One region of the Streptococcus sp. Marseille-Q5855 genome, then DNA from elsewhere that is predicted to be linked to it. Evidence: predicted binding sites of a transcription regulator. Region 1 holds the regulator's gene; each other region holds the start of a gene.
What was found. The regulator Rex, encoded in region 1, represses fermentation and respiration genes when NADH is low (regulators of the CRP and FNR family bind a similar motif). The targets are predictions, from matches to a motif close to TTGTGAANTANTTCACAA.
Positions count from the first base shown of each region.

Region 2: a site for Rex is predicted at 3,403-3,420, ahead of adhP (alcohol dehydrogenase AdhP). Genes of this name have one in related genera too.
Region 3: a site for Rex is predicted at 3,180-3,197, ahead of adhE (bifunctional acetaldehyde-CoA/alcohol dehydrogenase). Genes of this name have one in related genera too.
Region 4: a site for Rex is predicted at 2,181-2,198, ahead of OC529_RS02230 (zinc-dependent alcohol dehydrogenase family protein). Genes of this name have one in related genera too.

Region 1 covers NZ_CAMPPR010000003.1:43,020-48,029, reverse strand. The annotation lists gene pcrA (DNA helicase PcrA) at 1-718, shown strand, start outside; gene radC (RadC family protein) at 761-1,441, shown strand; gene OC529_RS04555 (gamma-glutamyl-gamma-aminobutyrate hydrolase family protein) at 1,438-2,127, opposite strand; gene OC529_RS04550 (redox-sensing transcriptional repressor Rex) at 2,145-2,786, opposite strand; gene OC529_RS04545 (DUF4649 family protein) at 2,869-3,084, opposite strand; gene OC529_RS04540 (DUF1831 domain-containing protein) at 3,092-3,439, opposite strand; gene OC529_RS04535 (cysteine desulfurase family protein) at 3,444-4,559, opposite strand; gene OC529_RS04530 (ribose-phosphate diphosphokinase) at 4,569-5,010, opposite strand, start outside.
Region 2 covers NZ_CAMPPR010000006.1:293,024-298,033, reverse strand. The annotation lists gene OC529_RS07910 (PTS system mannose/fructose/sorbose family transporter subunit IID) at 1-211, opposite strand, end outside; gene OC529_RS07905 (PTS mannose/fructose/sorbose transporter subunit IIC) at 235-1,038, opposite strand; gene OC529_RS07900 (PTS sugar transporter subunit IIB) at 1,066-2,055, opposite strand; gene adhP (alcohol dehydrogenase AdhP) at 2,287-3,306, opposite strand; gene OC529_RS07890 (Cof-type HAD-IIB family hydrolase) at 3,804-4,616, opposite strand; gene OC529_RS07885 (NCS2 family permease) at 4,806-5,010, shown strand, end outside.
Region 3 covers NZ_CAMPPR010000001.1:401,016-406,025, forward strand. The annotation lists gene OC529_RS02085 (XRE family transcriptional regulator) at 1-371, opposite strand, end outside; gene adhE (bifunctional acetaldehyde-CoA/alcohol dehydrogenase) at 495-3,146, opposite strand; gene OC529_RS02095 (MORN repeat-containing protein) at 3,447-3,857, opposite strand; gene OC529_RS02100 (low molecular weight protein-tyrosine-phosphatase) at 3,844-4,287, opposite strand; gene yajC (preprotein translocase subunit YajC) at 4,334-4,633, opposite strand; gene tkt (transketolase) at 4,750-5,010, opposite strand, start outside.
Region 4 covers NZ_CAMPPR010000001.1:424,772-429,781, forward strand. The annotation lists gene comGA (competence type IV pilus ATPase ComGA) at 1-454, opposite strand, end outside; gene OC529_RS02225 (DUF1033 family protein) at 531-896, opposite strand; gene OC529_RS02230 (zinc-dependent alcohol dehydrogenase family protein) at 1,047-2,105, opposite strand; gene nagA (N-acetylglucosamine-6-phosphate deacetylase) at 2,266-3,417, opposite strand; gene OC529_RS02240 (acyltransferase family protein) at 3,569-5,010, opposite strand, start outside.

The sequences.
Region 1 (5,010 bases):
AGAGGAAACTGGTCTGGATAAACTGAGTCGTTTCTTAAATGACTTGGCCTTGATTGCGGACACAGATTCAGGTAGTCAGGAGACATCAGAAGTGACCTTGATGACCCTGCATGCTGCCAAAGGTCTCGAGTTTCCAGTTGTCTTTTTGATTGGGATGGAAGAAAATGTCTTTCCACTTAGTCGTGCGGCTGAAGATCCGGATGAATTGGAAGAAGAGCGCCGTCTAGCCTATGTAGGTATCACGCGTGCAGAGAAAATTCTCTATCTGACCAATGCCAACTCGCGCCTGCTTTTCGGTCGTACCAACTACAACCGTCCGACTCGTTTTATTAATGAAATTAGTTCAGACTTGCTTGAGTATCAAGGATTGGCTCGTCCAGCAAATACAAGCTTTAAAGCATCATATAGTAGTGGTGGCCTTTCCTTCGGTCAAAGAATGAGTTTGGCTCAGGCTCTTCAAGACCGTAAACGCAGTGCAGCCCCAAAATCTATCCAGTCAAGCGGTCTTCCATTTGGTCAATTTACAGCTGGGGCAAAATCAGCGTCTAGTGAGTCAAATTGGTCCATTGGTGATATTGCCCTCCACAAGAAATGGGGAGAGGGAACTGTTCTGGAAGTTTCAGGTAGCGGTGCTACTCAGGAATTAAAAATCAATTTCCCAGAAGTAGGTTTGAAAAAACTTTTAGCTAGTGTGGCTCCAATTGAGAAAAAAATCTAATTTTTCATCCTTCTCACGAATAATAAAGTGAGGAGGATTTTTATGTACAGTATTTCATTCCAAGAAGATTCATTATTACCAAGAGAGAGACTGACCCAAGAAGGAGTAGAAGCGCTCAGTAATCAAGAGTTGCTAGCTATTTTACTTAGGACAGGAACACGTCAAGCCAGCGTTTTTGAAATTGCCCAGAAAGTCTTGAACAACCTTTCAAGCCTAACAGATTTGAAAAGAATGACCCTGCAGGAATTGCAGAGTCTGTCTGGTATCGGTCGTGTTAAGGCTATAGAGTTGCAAGCTATGATTGAACTGGGACATCGTATCCACAGGCATGAGACTATTGAGATGGAAAGTATTCTCAGTAGCCAAAAGTTGGCCAAGAAGATGCAGCAGGAGTTGGGACATAAAAAACAAGAGCACCTGGTGGCGCTCTATCTCAATACTCAAAATCAAATCATCCATCAACAGACCATTTTTATCGGCTCAGCTACTCGTAGTATTGCTGAACCACGTGAGATTCTTCACTATGCTATCAAGCATATGGCGACTTCTCTCATCTTGGTCCACAATCATCCTTCGGGAGCGGTAGCCCCTAGCCGAAATGATGATCATGTCACTAAACTTGTTAAAGAAGCCTGCGACCTGATGGGAATTGTCCTCTTGGACCATTTGATTGTCTCATATTCTAGTTACTTTAGTTACCGTGAAAAAACAGATTTAATCTAAAGTTCATTAACGACATAGTCAAAGAGGTTTTTATCTTTGGGACGATTTTCAAAAAGAAACTCTGGATGCCATTGGACACCGAGAAAGGCGACATCATCCGTACTCATAACAGCTTCTATAATACCATCCTTAGGATCATGAGCCGCAATCTTTAAATTTGGTGCTAAATCCTTGATGCTCTGGTGGTGGAAGGAGTTGATATGGGAGATTTCTCCATAGATTTCTCGAAGAACTGTATCAGGTTCTGTCACCAAGCGTTGGGTTGTGTACTCGGCGGAACAATCCTGCCAGTGATCTTCGATATCTTGGTACAAAGTTCCACCCATGGCAACGTTAAAGAGTTGAGTTCCACGGCAAACAGAAAAAATTGGCTTTTTCTGTTTAATCGCTTCCTTGATGAGGGCCAGTTCGAAGATATCTCTTTGAAGGTGGTAGTCATCGCTATCAATGGTTTTTGGTTCACCATAGAACTTAGGATCAACATTTTGCCCACCTGTCAAGATGAGCTTGTCAATCATACTGATATAGTGGCAGGCCATTTCTTGATCACCAATCGGTAGGATGATGGGAATCCCTCCAGCGTCTTTAACGCCTTCAACAAAGCCTTTTGCTGCGTAGCTCATCATGATGTCATCATCTGGATGAGTTTTTTCGTTTCCTGTAATCCCTATAACTGGTTTTTTCATAAAATGATTTTCGCTTTCTAATCCTCTTTTCGCATGAAATAGAGGAGGGTTTGGAGTTCACTTGTCAAATCGACATACTGAACGACCACATCTTTTGGTAAATGCAGATGGACTGGTGAAAAACTGAGAATTCCTTTCACGCCAGCATCCACCAAGAGATTAGCAACCTCTTGCGACTTGACGCTGGGAACGGTCAGGATAGCAGTTTTGACATCAGCATCCTTGATTTTATCCTTGATTTGAGAAATTCCGTAAATGGGAATCCCATCAGGAGTTTGGCTACCGACTTCAGGATGGTCATCCAGGTCAAAGGCCATGATAATCTTCATCTTGTTACGCTCATGAAAGCGGTAGTGGAGAAGGGCATGGCCCATATTTCCAATACCAACCAGCATGACATTGGTGATGGAGTTATCATTAAGCAAATCGGCAAAAAATGTCATTAGTTTTTTGACATCATAGCCAAAACCACGACGACCAAGTTCACCAAAATAGGAAAAATCACGACGTACGGTCGCTGAATCAATTCCAATGGCCTCTGCAATTTGCTTAGAGTTGGCACGTTCAATCTTTTCTGCATGAAATCTCTTAAAAATTCGATAGTATAGGGAGAGTCTTTTCGCTGTAGCTTTTGGAATAGCAGACTGTTTATCTTTCACAAAATCACAACCTTTCTATTCTTCTATTTTATAGAAACATTGTGAAAAAATCAACAAAAACAAGAAAAAACTAAGAAAAATCTTAGTTTTGATGTAAAAAATCTGCATGTGATAGAAAACGGTAGAGGTCTCCGATCAGACCCTGGTAAACTTCCTGGCCCTTAAAGGTCAAAGAAGTCACATAAAGTGTATCTGGTAGGGTCACACATCCTGACAGAGCCAGCATGAGTGCCTCATAATCTTCATACTTGAGAGTCCGCTCTACATGATAGCTGTCTTTATAGGTCAGTTCAAACATTTTGGCTCTATCTTTCCGATTTTGTAAAGACACCACGTTCTACTAAACTATCCATGAGGAAGTAGAATTTTTCCTGATGAATGTGGTGGTCTTCTGATTTGAAAATATCAACTAGACGAAGGCCAAACTTGTCAGTGATATTGATTTTAGCACCTGTAAGTTCCTTGTTAATGATGATTTTGAGTTGGAATCCCTCACCGCTGTTCGGCACTTTTTCAAGTAGGCGAGTTAGTTCATAGTTACCAACCTTAGTCTCAAAAAAGGTATTGTCCTTAAGGGTGAATTTTTTAACAGAAGGGTTAAGAGTGTAGTCGTAACGACAATTTTTTAACTGAATGGTTTTTTCAAATGCCATATGGCTAACCTCCGATAATTTCTTTTAAGGTCTTTGCAAGGGTATGTAGGTCTTCAACAGTATTTTGTGGCGACAAACTGATGCGAACGGATTCCTTCAAGCGGTCTGAATTTGCGCCATACATGGCTTCAAGAACATGGCTGGATTGGACAATACCTGCCGTACAGGCTGAGCCAGTAGAGATTGAAATTCCAGCTAAATCTAGACGAAGGAGTAAGAGGTCATTTTTCTGACCAGGAAATCCAATATTGAGAACATAAGGGAGATGGTGTTCGCCTCTATTCAGGTAATACTGAATTCCCTCTAGCTCTGCCAGAAAGGCAGTTTCTAGATTTTGTACATGTTGAAAATGTTCTTCTTGCTTTTCTAAATTTTCTTTTAGGGCTGCAACCATGCCTACGATGGCAGCTAAATTTTCAGTTCCTGCACGTTTTTTCTGTTCTTGGTCTCCGCCATGTAGATAGGAATCAAAGTCCATGCTAGATGCGTAGAGAAAACCGATTCCCTTAGGACCATGGAATTTATGGGCAGAAGCAGTGAGAAAATCAATGCCCAATTCTTCTGGGTGAATAGGGAGTTTGCCAATAGCCTGAACTGCATCAACATGATAGGCGGCTGGGTGTTGCTTGAGTATTTGGCTAATTTCAGCAATGGGCAGTAGGTTTCCAGTCTCATTATTGGCAAACATGGTAGAAACCAAAATCGTATCATCACGTAAAGCCTTTTGAATTTGCTGGGCTGTGATTTCTTGATTTTCTGGTTGAATAATGGTTGCTTCAAAACCAAAGTGTTGAACCAAGTAATCAATTGTTTCAAGGACAGCATGGTGCTCGATGGCAGTTGTGATGATATGTTTTCCTTGTTCTTGGTGACGAAGGCAGTAACCAATGATAGCAGTATTGTTGCCTTCTGTCCCACCAGAAGTGAAAAAGATATGTTGAGGTTTTGTCCCCAGTAACTGAGCTAGCTCCTGACGGGCTTCTCGCAATAGTTTGCCAGCTTGACGACCATGAGCATGAATACTAGAAGGATTTCCATGGGTTTCTTGCATAACCTTGGTCATAGCTGAAATAGCAACTGCTGACATGGGAGTCGTTGCAGCATTGTCCAAATAAATCAAAGAATCACCTTATTTCTTTTTGTTGTAGGCAAAGAGTGGGCTGACTGGTTTTCTTTCGTGGATACGGACGATAGCATCACCAATTAACTCACTAGCAGTGATGTAGCATACGTTTTTAGGAGTTTTTTCTTTTGTTGCTACTGAATCAGTCACAAGAATTTCTTTAATCTTAGTATTGTCAAGAAGTTCAGCAGCTCCTTCAACGAAGAGACCGTGGCTAGAAACAGCATAAATTTCTGTAGCTCCTTCACGTTCAACGATTTTAGAAGCTTCAGAGAAGGTACGTCCTGTATTCAGAATATCGTCAATTAAGATGGCTTTCTTACCTTCAACATCACCAATAATGTAACCTTCGTTACGAGTTGCATCGTCTTGAGGGTAATCGATAATGGCGATAGGAGCATCAAGATACTCAGCCAAGCTACGAGCACGTTTTACACCTGAATTTTTA
Region 2 (5,010 bases), on a different contig from region 1:
CGTATGGGTGAGTGTTGAAGAACTCAAGATGGCGTTCAAGAGCAGCGATTTGATCTTCTTTTTTAGTGTAGAGTTTTTTAAGAGCTGGAATTAATGAGTAAGCCCAACCCAAGTTTTGCATACGTTCATAGTTCCAAGAACCTTGTAAGAAAGTTGAACGCCACCAAACTTTTTTACGATCTGATTTAGTTAATTGAAGTTTTTCAGTCATGATGTTTTCAGTCCTTTCTTATCTTAGTAATCTTCTAGGATATCGCCGATTGGGTCGTTAGAAGTTGCGGCTCCTCCGCCACCATTTCCACCAGTTTTAGAAAGGTGAAGGTAGATAAGAGCGATAGCAACACCGATAGCACCAAATCCGATTAGAGTAATATCTGATACGGCAGCAAGCACGAAACCGATAGCGAAGAATGGCCATACTTCACGAGTTGCCATCATGTTGATAACCATGGCGTAACCAACGGCAACAACCATACCACCACCGATAGCCATACCATCTTTGAGCCAATCAGGCATAGCATTTAGAATACTTTGTACGGTTTCAGTTGGTACCATTAGAAGGAGTGCTGCAGGGACTGCAATACGAAGACCTTGAAGAAGAAGTGCGATAAAGTGAGCGCGTTCAACTGCTTTAAAGTCACCTTTTTTAGCAGAAGCATCAGCAGTGTGAACCAATCCGACAGAGAGTGTACGGACGATCATAGTTAAGAATAGACCAGCAACGGCAAGAGGGATAGCAACCGCTTGGGCAACACCGATACCTGTCTTAGTAAAGTCGCCACCAAGAACCATGATAATGGCAGCAGCAACAGAAGCAAGAGCAGCGTCAGGAGCTACGGCAGCTCCGATGTTAGCCCAACCAAGGGCAATCATTTGAAGAGAACCACCAAGTATAATACCTGCTTCTAAGTGACCTGTTACAAGCCCAATAAGAGTACAAGCTACAAGTGGTTGATGGAATTGGAACTGGTCGAGGATACCTTCAAGACCTGCAAGGAAGGCTACAACGACTACTAAAACCATAGAAATAATAGACATCTTTAAAATCCTTTCATAAATAATGGCTTATTTGACATTGGCTTTGTTAATCAAGTCAAACAAATCTTTTTTAGAATCATTTGGTACTTTACGTACGTCAAATTCAACACCGAGGTCACGCATTTTTTCAAATGTAGCAACGTCTTCTTTGTCCATCGACAAAACAGTATTGACCAATGTTTTACCTGTTGAGTGAGCCATAGAACCAACGTTAAGAGTTTTGATTGGCACGCCGCCTTCGATGGCACGAAGGGCATCTTGAGGTGTTTCAAACAAGATAAGGGCATGTGTTTCTCCAAAACGTGGGTCTTTTGAAACCTCAATCAGTTTTTGAATTGGAACCACGTTAGCCTTGACATTACCTGGAGCTGCTTGTTTAATCAATTCTTTACGAAGGTCGTCTTTAGCTACGTTATCTGAAGCAACGATGATACGGTCTGCTTTTGAATCTGGAGTCCAAGCAGTTGCCACCTGACCGTGAAGTAGACGTGTGTCAAGACGGGCAAGATTGATTTTCAATTTACCGTCTCCGATAACAGTTCCTTCTGGGATAGCAGCTTGGGCAACTGGAGCAGCTGCAGCGCTTGCTACTTCCTCAACAGGGTTTAGCTCTTCTGGAAGAGCCTTGATGCCATCTTTGGCTTCTTTAATGATATTAGCAGCGACTTTTTCTACACCTGCAGCAGCGTCCATCAGGCGCTCTGTGTAGGCTTGAATTAACATCGGTAAGTTAAGTCCTGTGATGATGGCAAACTTACGCTCAGGATTTTCTCCCATCACGCGACTAGCTTGGTTAAATGGAGATCCACTCCAAAGGTCAGCCAAAACTAGAACCTCATCTTCTGCGTCAAATGCAGCAACAGCGTTATTAAACTTAGCGTATAGATCATCAGGGCCTTCATTTGGCATAAAGGTTACAACTTGAACCTTTTCTTGTTCACCAAAGATCATAGATCCTGACTGATGAATACCCGCAGCAAATTCGCCGTGGCTCGCAATAATGATTCCGATACTCATTATTGTCATTCCTCCTTTTTTGTTTTAGTTTTCGTTTAAGAAAACTTTAAGACTTTTTAAGTATAAACCGTTTTCATCTAAAAATCAACTATTTATAATAAAAAATTAAAAAGTTTTTTTGCAGATGTTGATATATTGAGTTTTTGAGGAGTAATCTTGAATTCTTATTTAAAAATTTAATATAAAAAAGTTGGAAGCGCATTCCAACTTTTAAAATAGGTTTCTATTAGATTAGTGGGTGAAGTCGAGTACCATACGTCCTTGGATTTGACCTTTTTCCATTTCGTCGAAAATGGCTACGGCATCTTCTATTGGACGTTTTTGAACAACTGGAACTACTAAACCTTCTGCACCGAATTGGAAGGCTTCTTCCAAGTCTTTACGAGTTCCTACAAGAGAACCGATGACTTGGATTCCATCGAGGACTGTTTTAACGATGCTGAGTTCCATCATTTCAGAAGGAAGACCGACAGCGACGACGCGACCACCAGCACGAACGGAGTCAACAGCCTGGTTGAAGGCAACTTTAGATACAGCAGTTACGACAGCTGAGTGAGCACCTCCATCAGTTTTTTCCTTGATGAGTCCAGGTACATCTTCAACTTCGAGGCCGTTAATAACAATGTCAGCGCCTACTTCTTTTGCAAGGGCAAGTTTGTCGTTATTGATATCAACTGCGATAACATGAGCATTGAATACTTTTTTAGCGTATTGAACAGCTAGGTTACCAAGGCCACCAGCACCGTAAAGGACAACCCATTGGCCTGGTTCAACTTTGGCCTCTTTAATAGCTTTATAGGTTGTTACACCAGCACATGTGATAGAAGAAGCTTGGGCTGGATCAAGTCCGTCAGGAACTTTGACAGCATAGTCAGCAGTTACGATACACTGTTCAGCCATACCACCGTCTACTGAGTAGCCAGCATTTTTTACTGTACGGCAAAGAGTTTCACGGCCAGTTGTACAGTATTCGCAAGTACCACATCCTTCAAAGAACCAAGCAACGCTGACGCGGTCACCGACTTTAAGGCTTTTCACATCTGGGGCAATTTCTTTAACGATACCAACACCTTCGTGACCTAGGACACGTCCTGGTACCTGACCGAAGTCGCCATGGGCAACGTGGAGGTCAGTGTGGCAAACACCACAGTATTCAATTTCTACAAGTGCTTCCCCAGTTTCAAGTGGACGGAGTACTTTTTCTTCAACAGCAACACCAGTGCTTTCTGGATTTACAACAACAGCTTTCATAGCTATCCTCCTTGATATTGACCGAGAACAGGGACAACGGGACTGGATTGATTTTTTGTCAACAGAGTCGAGTGTGACGAGCTCTCTTGTATTTATATGTGAAGTATATCACAAAAGAAAGCCTTTTCCAAGGTTTTGGTGGTAAAAAATAGAACAATCGATTAACTGGTTGATGAGACTGTGAAAAGAGCACAAAGAGTCTGGGACAAAAAGATTTTGATTTTAGGAATTCTTTATTATAAGTTTTTAAAATCGATAGATTAGACAAAAAAGCGAACAAAACAGAATTCTGTTTTGTTCGCTTTTTATATTTAAGGTTAGACTTTTGTCCCAGACTCATACTCTTCGAAAATCTCTTCAAACCACGTCAGCTTCGCCTTGCCGTATATATGTTACTGACTTCGTCAGTTTCATATACAATCTCAAAGCAGTGCTTTGAGCAACCTACGGCTAGCTTCCTAGTTTGTTCTTTGATTTTCATTGAGTATCAGTATAGGTTATAAGAATAAGTCTTGCAGGGTTTTGGCAACTCCGTCTTGGTCATTGGTCAGAGAAATTTGCTCATCTGCATAAGGGAGTAGCTCTGGATTGGCATTTTTCATGGCATAGCCCTTCCCAGCAAAAGCGAGCATTTCGGTATCATTGTGTTCATCTCCAAAGGCAATCAAATCTTTTTTGTCACGGTTCATTACCTTGAGCAAGTAGTTCAAGGCAAAGGCTTTGTTGACACCTTTTGGGGTACACTCAAGGATATTGAGCGGACCTCCCCAGGTATTGATAGACAGTTGATGCTGGTAGAAGGTGTTCATTTCTTTTGCCAGAGCATACTTGTCACTGGCTCTGGTCTGCAAGAGAATACAGTTAGGGTCCTTGGTCACCAATTCAGGCTGAAATTGATTTTCAGGATGGAAAGCTTCTACACCAAATAGTTTGGGATTAGCAATTTCTTCATTGGGATTTGTAATGTAAAATTTTTTACGGTATTCTCCAGCGATAAAATCGGCTTGAATGTCCTCAGAACGTCGAACCATGTCTAGCAGATATTTTTTGTCTACCGTCAAACACTTTTCAAAGTCCCAAACTTGGTCTGGCAAATGAGTAAGGGAGCCGTTGAAATTAATCATAGGAGTGTCTAAGCCTAGTTCACGGTAGAAATCTTTTGACATGCGGTAAGGGCGACCTGTCGTAATAATAACCTGATGGCCTTTTTCAGTAACTTTTTTAATGGTTTCTTTGGTAAAGTCAGAAATTTGACTGTCTGAGTTGAGCAGGGTTCCATCCAGGTCAACTGCAATAATTTTTTTCGTCATAGGGACCTTTCTAGTGTCTTTTCAGATAAGATGTCTACTATTATAACAGAAAGCAGGCAGAAAAGCAGATTCCAAACAAAAAATGAAATTCCATCAAATTTTTAAATAAATTAAACAAAGATATTGAAAAAGTGAATGATAAATGATATAATTCTGTTATTGTTCGTAAAAATTAAAAGGAGATTGATAATGGACAAATTATTTAAACTAAAAGAGAACGGTACAGACGTTCGTACAGAGGTTCTCGCTGGTTTAACGACTTTCTTTGCAATGAGTTATATTCTCTTTGTAAACCCACAAATTCTTTCGCAAACAGGAATGCCTGCTCAGGGTGTATTCCTCGCAACGATTATCGGTGCAGTAGCGGGTACCTTGATGATGGCCTTCTACGCCA
Region 3 (5,010 bases), on a different contig from region 1:
CAATCCACTAGCATTTTCTCATCACGTGGCAAATCATCATAAAAATTCTCAAAAATCTCATCAAAATATTCTTCCTTTTGTTCTTGCAACTCCTTGTCTCCGTAGTCAGGGTGATGTAAAAGAAAGTACTTTAATTCTTGGTAGCGTTTAGGCAATTCCTTATAATCTGGCATCAAGACGTAGGACGGAATTTCTAATCGATCTGCAATATATTCTAGGGTTTTTATCGTCGGTCGAAATTCTCCTTTTTCGATCCTCACCAACTGACGCACTGATAGTTCAGACTCATCCCCGCAAAAAACTGGACGACTAAGTCCTCTCTCCTCTCTTAAAAGTCGCACTTTATCCCCTAACTCATTTATCTTGTTCATTTGCCCCTCGCATGATTATTAAAGATTTGATTTTCAAATAAATATATGCGATGATTATACCATTTTTCAAATAGAATTACAAAAAAAGAGACAGGATTTCTCCTGCCTCTAGGCTGATAACAATTATTTACGGCGTCCTGGTCTTTCTTTGTAGCCATAGTAAGAATCTTCGATGATTTCTTGCATATGGTCAACCATTGGAAGACGTGGGTTAGCTGGTGAACATTGGTCTTCGTAAGCAAGGAAGGCCAATTCACGAGAATGTTCTTTCCATTCTTTTTCATCGATTCCTTGTGCCTTGAAGTTCATTTGGATACCTACGCGCTCACCAAGTTCGTAGACAGCTTTTGCGTAAGATTCAACCCCTTCTTCTGGTGTAGAAGCTGGAAGGCCAAGCATGCGTGCGATATCTTGGTATTTTTCATCTGCACGGTAGTAGTTGTACTTAGGCCATGTTGCTGTCTTAGCTGGACGTGTACCGTTGTAGCGAATGACATATGGAAGCAAGATAGCATTCGTACGACCGTGGATTGTGTGGAATTGCGCACCAATCTTATGGGCCATTGAGTGAGAAATACCTAGGAAGGCATTAGCAAAGGCCATACCAGCGATTGTTGAAGCGTTATGCATTTTCTCACGTGAGTGGAAGTCTGCATTCTTAACTGAGCTTTCAAGGTTTTCGAATACAAGTTTGATGGCTTGAAGTGCAAGACCGTCAGTGTAGTCGCTAGCCATTTGTGATACGTAAGCTTCAGTCGCGTGAGTCAATACGTCCATACCAGTATCCGCAGCAACAAATCCAGGAACTGTCAATACCAAAGCAGGGTCTACGATTGCCACAGTTGGTGTCAATGAGTAGTCGGCGATTGGGTATTTACGGTTATTTGCTTTATCAGAGATAACGGCAAATGGTGTTACTTCAGATCCTGTACCAGATGTAGTTGGAATCGCGATGAATTTAGTCTTCTTACCAAGCAATGGGAACTTGAAGGCACGTTTACGGATATCCATGAATTTTTGAACAAGGTCACGGAAGTCCACTTCTGGTTGTTCATAGAAGAGCCACATTACTTTAGCAGCATCCATTGGAGATCCACCACCGAGAGCGACAATTGTATCTGGTTTGAAGGCACGCATAATCTCAGTACCACGATTTACAGTTGTGATATCTGGATCTGGTTCCACATCAGCAAAGATTTGGTAAACAACCTTATTGCGACGAAGATCAAGTTGTTCGATGATACGATCAAGGAAACCAAGCTCTACCATGGCATGGTCAGTAACGATCATGACACGTTCAACGTCACGACATTTTTGAAGGTATTGAATTGAATCACGTTCAAAGTATGTTTTTGAAGGAAGTTTCATCCATTGCATGTTATTTCTCCGTCTTCCGACTTTTTTGATGTTCAAGAGGTTAATGGCACTAACGTTATCCCCAACTGAGTTGCGTCCGTAAGAACCACATCCAAGTGTCAATGATGGCAAGAAGGCATTGTAAACGTCCCCGATACCACCGAAAGTAGAAGGTGAGTTACAGATAACACGAATAGCTTTAACAGCTTTACCAAATTCTTTAGTCAATTCTTCGTCAGCTGTGTGGATAGCTGCTGAGTGTCCAAGACCGTTAAATTCAACCATTTGACGAGCCTTAGTAATACCATCTTCACGGCTTTCAGATTTCAAAACTGCGATAACTGGTGACAATTTTTCACGAGTCAATGGCTCATTTTCACCAACTTCTTTACATTCTGCAGCAAGAATGTTTGTTCCTTCTGGAACTGTAAATCCTGCTTGCTCTGCAATCCAAGTTGCTGGTTTACCAACGATATCAGCGTTCAATTTTGCACCAGCACAGTTTTTGCTGTTTGCTTTCACGCCAAAGCAGAATTCTTCAAGAAGAGCTTTTTCTTTTTTGTTTACAAAGTAAGTGTGGTAAGATTTGAACTCTGCTACAAATTCATCGTAAATTTCTTTATCAATGATAACTGCTTGTTCAGATGCACAGACCATACCGTTATCAAATGATTTAGACATAACGATATCGTGTGCTGCTTGACGGATATTTGCTGATTTTTCAACATAAGCTGGAACGTTTCCAGCACCTACCCCAAGAGCTGGTTTACCACATGAGTATGCGGCTTTAACCATAGCATTACCACCTGTTGCAAGGATTGTCGCAACACCTTCGTGGTTCATAAGGGCACTAGTTGCTTCCATAGATGGTTCAGTGATCCACTGTACGCAGTTTTCAGGCGCTCCTGCTTTAATCGCAGCATCACGAACGATTTGAGCTGCGTGAGCTGATGATTCTTGAGCTGATGGGTGGAAGGCAAAAACGATTGGATTACGCGTCTTCAATGAAATCAATGATTTGAAGATTGCTGTTGATGTTGGGTTTGTTGTAGGAGTGATACCACAAACAACACCGACCGGTTCAGCAATAAGAGTCAAACCTGTTACATCGTCTTCTTCAATAACACCAACTGTTTTAGTGTGGCGCATGTTGTTTACTACATGTTCACAAGCAAACAAGTTCTTAGTTGCTTTATCTTCAAATACACCACGTCCTGTTTCTTCAAAGGCATGTAAAGCCAATTCTCCGTGGGCATCCAAAGCTGCCACTGACGCTTTCGCTACGATGTAGTCAACTTGCTCTTGGTCCAACTTACGCATTTCTTCAAGGGCAACTAGAGCTTTTTGCACCAAGCCATCGACATGCTTTTCAGCAGCGAGTTTCTTTTCCTCTGGTGTCACAGTTTTTTTATCAGCCATATTTTCCTCCATAGCTTTCAAGGATTAAATCCTTTGTTAATTTTTTCACAAGTTTATTATAACGCATTATTTCAACTTTGTAAACAGTTTCATAAACATTTCACAAAGAATTTTTAGCACCTTGTGAAATGTTTGCTAGTTTCTTTTCTTAGCAAGCTTTTTCTTTAAAGTTTGTGAAATTTATTTCAAATATTTTTTTATTTCACAAACTTGCTTGGAAGAGGAGCTTGGAAAGAAAGGGATTTACAGGTAAGCGCTTACTTATTTGGTTTTAACAATACCTCCTTTGATAAGGAGGCTTTATTTTTGTTGAAAAACGCCTTGTTTAAAAGTCCCTTCATACACGACTTCTTGTTCTGTTGTTAGTTTTCCTTTTCCTTCAGCCTGACCATTTACAAAATCACCTTCGTAGGTCCAGCCTTCTTTGGATTGAAAGGTACCTTTTCCGTTGAAGGCTCCATTGTTGAAGCCACCTGTATATTGGTCTCCATTTTGGAAGGTGATGGTACCTTGTCCATTCATTTTACCACGGACAAGACTGCCATCGTAAACAATATTTCCATTATCGAGTTTTAAGACACCTTTTCCGGGAATATTTAGAAAAAAGACGAGTACAGCACAAAAAACAATCGTAACTACTGCCAAAAGCTCTAAACGTGGACGAGTCAGATAGACACGATACTTCTCGTAAAAATTCTTAAGATTTTCCACCTTCACTCTCCTTTTCTAAACGTTCTAGCCAAGCTTGACAGCCCTCTTGAACACGTCGATAGGTTTCTTCAAAATCTCCTGTATACCAAGGATCTGGAACACTTTCAGATGCGAATGAGTAAATCTTATCTTGACAGTCTGCTGGACACATCTGACGTAAGTCAGAAACATTTGAAGCATCCATTCCGATAATATAATCAAAGGATTCAAAATCTTCCTTACTAATCTGAAGCGATGTCTTGCCTTTTTCATAAGGAATCTCATACTCTTGAAAAATCCCTTGAGTTCCCTTATGAATCGGATTGCCATGTTCCCAAGAGGAAGTCGCTCGACTTTGGATTTCATAATTATCTGTCATTGATTTCATCACAAACTCGGCCATAGGGCTACGGCAAATATTTCCCAGACAGACAAAGACTAGTTTTTTCATCCCATTTCCTTTCTTTTACAGAAAAACGGGAGTCAGTAATCCCGTCTTATTTTTCAATTGCACCTTCGAGTGAAGCTGTTTCTTTAAGTGGTAATACGGTCTTGATAGCAGCTAGTTCAAAAGTCAAGTAAACTCCATCTACATCAAGAACAATTGTCCCCTTCTCCGTATCTACTTCATCGACTGTTCCATAAAGGCCCCCGATTGTAATCACTTCATAGCCTTTTTGTAGTTTATTCAAACTTTCCATACGTTTTTGTGCTTGTTTCTTTTGAGAGCGTTGCGTAAAGAACATCAAGCCCAACATAGCCACAAGAATGATTAAAAATGTATATTGTGATTCCATTATATTCTCCTTTGTCTTTTACATAGGACTACTATATCAAATTTCAGCTACTTTTACAAGATTGTACCTTGCTTTTCTAATAAGAAAAACCAGAGCTTGCGCCCTGATTTTTAGAATTATTTCAAGTTTTGAACAACTTTCACAAGATTTTCTACAGTAAAGCCATATTCTGCCAATACTTTTGGTGCTGGTGCAGAGGCTCCGAAGGTATCAATACCAAGAACAGCACCATCTAGTCCAACATATTTGTACCAGTTTTGAGTTGCACCCATTTCAACTGCAACACGACGGCGGACTGCATTTGGAAGAATTTCTTCCTTGTAAGCTGCATCTTGTTTATCAAAGACATCTGTAGATGGCATACTGACTACTCGGAC
Region 4 (5,010 bases), on a different contig from region 1:
CCAATTCATGCATCAAGGTTGTCTTGCCACTACCGACTGGACCAGCAAAGAGATAGAGACCACGTTGCCTGTACTGCTTGCCCAGTTCATCAATATCCTGAAACCAAAAATGCAAATCCTGCTCCTCATCATGCAACAAGCGAATAACTAAACTCTCCTGCCCTCGATAATCGCCTACAGTAGATAGACGTAGAGACGCCATCTTCTGGTCATAGGCATAATCACAGGAACCCAGTTGGCTACGTCGCTTTTCTCCAACATTCATACCCGCCACAAACTTAAAGTGACTGATAACAGCCGCAAATTTTTCGAAATCATAACAACCGATTTTACAGCGCTTGTCTCCTATCCTCATATAAAGCTCATAGGCGTCTAACTTGGGGACAAAATAAATGTCTTGTGCCCCTTTTTTCCGAGCCGAACGAATGATTTCTTGTGCAATTTCTTGAACCATACTTACCTCCTCACCTATACTATTCGCAAAGATTTGGAAAAATAAAAAAAGCAACTCCAAAAAAGTTACTTTTTCTCTATTTTAATTTCATACGGCAAGAACGGTGCCTTTCCTTACCTGTTTGTTTTTCATAGCCTGGGCGTAGTTTTTCATCTGGGATAACCTGCTCATCCTGCAAAAGAGCCAAAGAATGGTATTGTTGTAAATACTCATCACATTCATCACACCAGCGTTGGTCTTCCGGATCCCAAAAAATGGTCATCAAGTCACTTCTGCTTTTATAAAGAGGGGATTCTTGTTCTAATTTAAACCAGCAAGTTTTGTAGTATTTGAGAGCATCATAATACTGGTCAAATTTCTTACTAGCTACAATATCTTCTTCCCAACCTTCTAAGAACCACCACGGTTCAAAATCTCCGTACATTTCTATAACACGATACATATTCATTCATTCCTTTGTACCGTATATTATAACCAATTCCGCTAAACAAGGAAAGAAATATGCTCATTTCTTAATTTCTTGATAAAAAATCCAGCCATCTGATGGATGACTGAATTTCTATTTACTTGTGTTCCAAAATCTTTTTACTACCTAGGCTTCAGAAATATCGTTTTCGATAATAACCTTAATGGCATGGTGGTCTGCTGCCTTACTGAAAACTTCATAGGCTTTTTCAATTTCACTGAGTTTGAAATAGTGAGTTACCAATTTTTCTGGTTCAATCTTATGACTTTCAAGAGCTTTCAACAATTGTGGAGTGGTATTTGTAGATACCAAACCGGTTGTTACATTGATGTTGCGAATCCAAAGTTTGTCTAAATCGAATTCAACTGGTTTACCATGTACACCACAGTTGGCAACTGTTCCGTCTATACCGATAATCTTTTGACAGAAATCAAATGTTGCAGGAATACCAACAGCTTCAATAGCGACATCCACACCACGTCCATCTGTCAAATCATAAATTTCTTTAATGGCTTTTTCAGGATCTGAAGAATTAACCTTATGAGTCGCACCAAATGATACAGCAGTTTCCAAGCGGTTATCGTCTAAGTCCACCATAATCAATTTAGCTGGTGAATAGAATTGAGCTGTCAAAAGAGCTGCTAAACCAACTGGTCCTGAACCAATAATGGCTACACTACAACCAGGTTCTACTTTCCCTTTCAAGACACCAATTTCATACCCAGTAGGCAAAATGTCTGATAACATAACCAAGGCTTCATCTGACAAGTCTTCTGGAGTGTGGTAAAGAGTGTTATCTGCATGAGGGACACGTAGATATTCAGCCTGCATACCATCAATCAAGTGACCGAAAATCCAGCCCCCTTCGTCTTCACAGTGGGCATAAATTCCTTTTTTACAGTAGTAGCATTTACCACAGGCACAGACACAAGAAATCAAGACCTTATCGCCTTTTTTGAAGTTAGAAACTCCTTCCCCAACTTCTTCAACAATCCCAATCCCTTCGTGACCAAGAATGGTACCACTTTGGCAAGCAGGAACATCCCCTTTGATAATATGGAGGTCTGTTCCACAAATAGTAGTTTTTACGATACGTACAATAGCGTCTGTTGGCTTGCGAATCACTGGTTTGTCTACATCAACAAAAGAAGCAAGTCCTGGTTTAACATAAGTATAGGCTTTCATAAAGCACTCCTCCTTTTTTATTTGTACTATTTATAATATAATTGTAAACCTTTTCATTTGCTTGTTCAAGATTTTTTGTGATATTTTTAACTTTTTCATTTACCGGTAAAGCAATGTAGATAAGAAAGCAGAAGCTAATCTCTAACTTCTGCTTTCTCTCTTATGCTTGATAACGTTTCACACCGTCTAGGTAGGTTGCTACCAATTCCAAATCTTTATCTAATACGATGAAGTCAGCGTCGTAGCCTTCACGGATTTGGCCACAGACATCATCAATGTGAACAGATTTTGCTGGGTTGAGGCTGGCCATCATGACTGCTTCATGCGGATTCGCAATTCCCCATTCAACAACATTTTTCAAACCGTCTTTAAGTTTGAGGATAGAACCTGCCAAATTACCAGTAGATTTGAGACGTGCAGTTCCATTTGCTACTACAACAGGGAATTCTCCCAACATATAGTCACCGTCTTCAAGCCCACCAGCTGTCATACAGTCCGTAATAAGAGCGATGTTTTCTGTCCCCTTTTGCTTAAGTAAAATCTCACAAGCTTTTGGATCTACGTGATAACCATCACAAATCAATTCTGCGTAAGTATGTGGGAGCTCATACATAGCTCCTACCATACCTAGTTCGCGGTGTGTTAAACCACGCATCCCATTATAGGCATGTACCCATACACTAGCTCCAGCATCAACTGCCTTCTTAGCTTGTTCAAATGTCGCATCTGAGTGTCCAAGTGCAACTGTCACACCTTCACCTGTAATAGTACGTACAAAATCTTCCACCCCATCACGTTCTGGTGCAATAGCGATCTTATTTAGCATCCCTTTTGCAGCATCCTGCCAAGAATGAAACTCCTCAACACCCGGGTCTCTCATATAAGTTGGATTTTGTGCCCCCTTAAAAGTTTCTGTGAAATATGGACCTTCATAATAAATCCCACGAATCTTAGCACCACTTGCTTCTTTATAATGGTTTCCAAGATTTTCAGTGACTGCAAGCAATTGCTCATAAGTGGCTGTTAAAGTTGTGGGCAAGAAACTGGTAACACCGGTACTAAGAAGTCCTTCACTCATAGTATGCAATGTACCTTCAATGTTGTTGTCCATCACATCTACACCTGCATATCCATGAATATGAGTATCCACAAGACCTGGTGCAATGCTATAACCAGTATAGTCAAGAACCTCTGCTCCTTCAGGAATTTGATCCACATGTTTCCCAAATTTGCCATCAACAAGTTCTAAGTACCCACCGCGACGAATGCCAAATGGATAGAAAAACTGATCCGCTTTAACGTAATTAGGCATAATAATGACCTCCTTAAAAGATTACTTTTGATATTTATTATGTCAATTACATTATAAACCTTTCTGATTCATTTGTAAATGGTATAGACCTATTTTCTGGAGATATTTTAAAAGAGCTGGATTTCTCCAACTCTTCTCTTTTTAATACAAGTTATTTTGATTTGACTGGCTTGTCTTTAGCTGTTTGCAAGGCTGTGGCAATGGTATCTGCATACAATTTTGCTCCTGTTTCAATAGTGCTAGTGTCACTTCCGAAATGGACTTGGTCTGTTCCTGCCCAAATCTCTGGATGCTCTTTCGCAACTTGATTCCAATCTGCTATCGTGATGTAAGGTGTCTTCTCTGCCAATTCTCTCATATATGCAGCCGCCTTCTCAACGATGGCATAGGTCTCTTTTGTCTTATCTCCCTCATAAGGAGTCACTAAAATCATATGATGGCCCTTAGGAATATTTTTCACGATACTGTCCCAGTCTTCCTTGTAATTTTCAGGATTATTTACCCCAGTCGCAATGACCACCATCTTAGGTAAAAATTTATTCTGGCTATTGTTTAGCATGATTTCATTGGCAGTCTTGGTTGTTCTGCTGACCTGCGCGTTAATTTGTGCTCCAGGAAGAGCTGTCTGCAGGGCTGTATTTGCCCTTAAAGCCACTGAGTCACCAATTAACATAGTACCATCAGCAATCCCCAAACTATCAGCTTCTGCTCGTTCTGCCATCACTTTTGTTTGGGCAATATTACTAGCAGCTTGCTTCAAACCATTGACAGTTAAGTCTGTCTCAAACGCTCCCACTTGTGGTGCCAACAAAGTCACTAAGAGGACAATGAAAGCCAAGATTCCTGTACTTGTCGCAAGAATTGCGTGAATATAAGGCAGGGGACGAAGAGTTTGTAAAACAGGTGTGTTCTTGCCTGCAATCCACGGCTCCAACACATAAAATGATAGGCTGGCGAATCCATAAGAAAAAATCAAAGTCAGTAACACAGCAAAAAGATTTGAGGTCAACTGTGAGAAAATAATGTAGAAAGGCCAATGGAAGAGATAAACTGCATAGCTAGTATCTGCTAAAAAGCTAATAATCTTTGGCTCCTGTATATGAGGAGTCTTTTCATGTAAGACACGCGCCGCCAGAATCATAGCAAGAGCTGCAAGACTGGCAAGCAAGAAGCCAATAAGATAGGCAAAGAAATAGGTAAATTTGACAAAGAAGGTCAAAATGAGTAAGAAGCCAACCCCCCCTGCAAAAATCAACAGAGTCTTTCGTAAATCCCAGATTTTATCCAACAGCTTGACGAGGGAGGTCGTCTGACGAACGCCTACAATCGTTGCTAGGATACTTCCCAAAAAGAATGGATAGACATGAGTTAAACTGGAGAAGTAAACAGAGGAATAAGAGGTCACTAGAAAACTACCAATAAACATGGAGAAGAAGCTGATCAAGAAGGCAGCAGCAGATAAGAGAAAGACCATCCCCTTCAACTGACCATTTGATTTAGCTTGTTTGGATAAGAACCAAACTGCCAATCCCCAAAGAATATAGTAGTGAACCTCAACTGCCAAACTCCAATTATGAACAAACAAATGAGGAA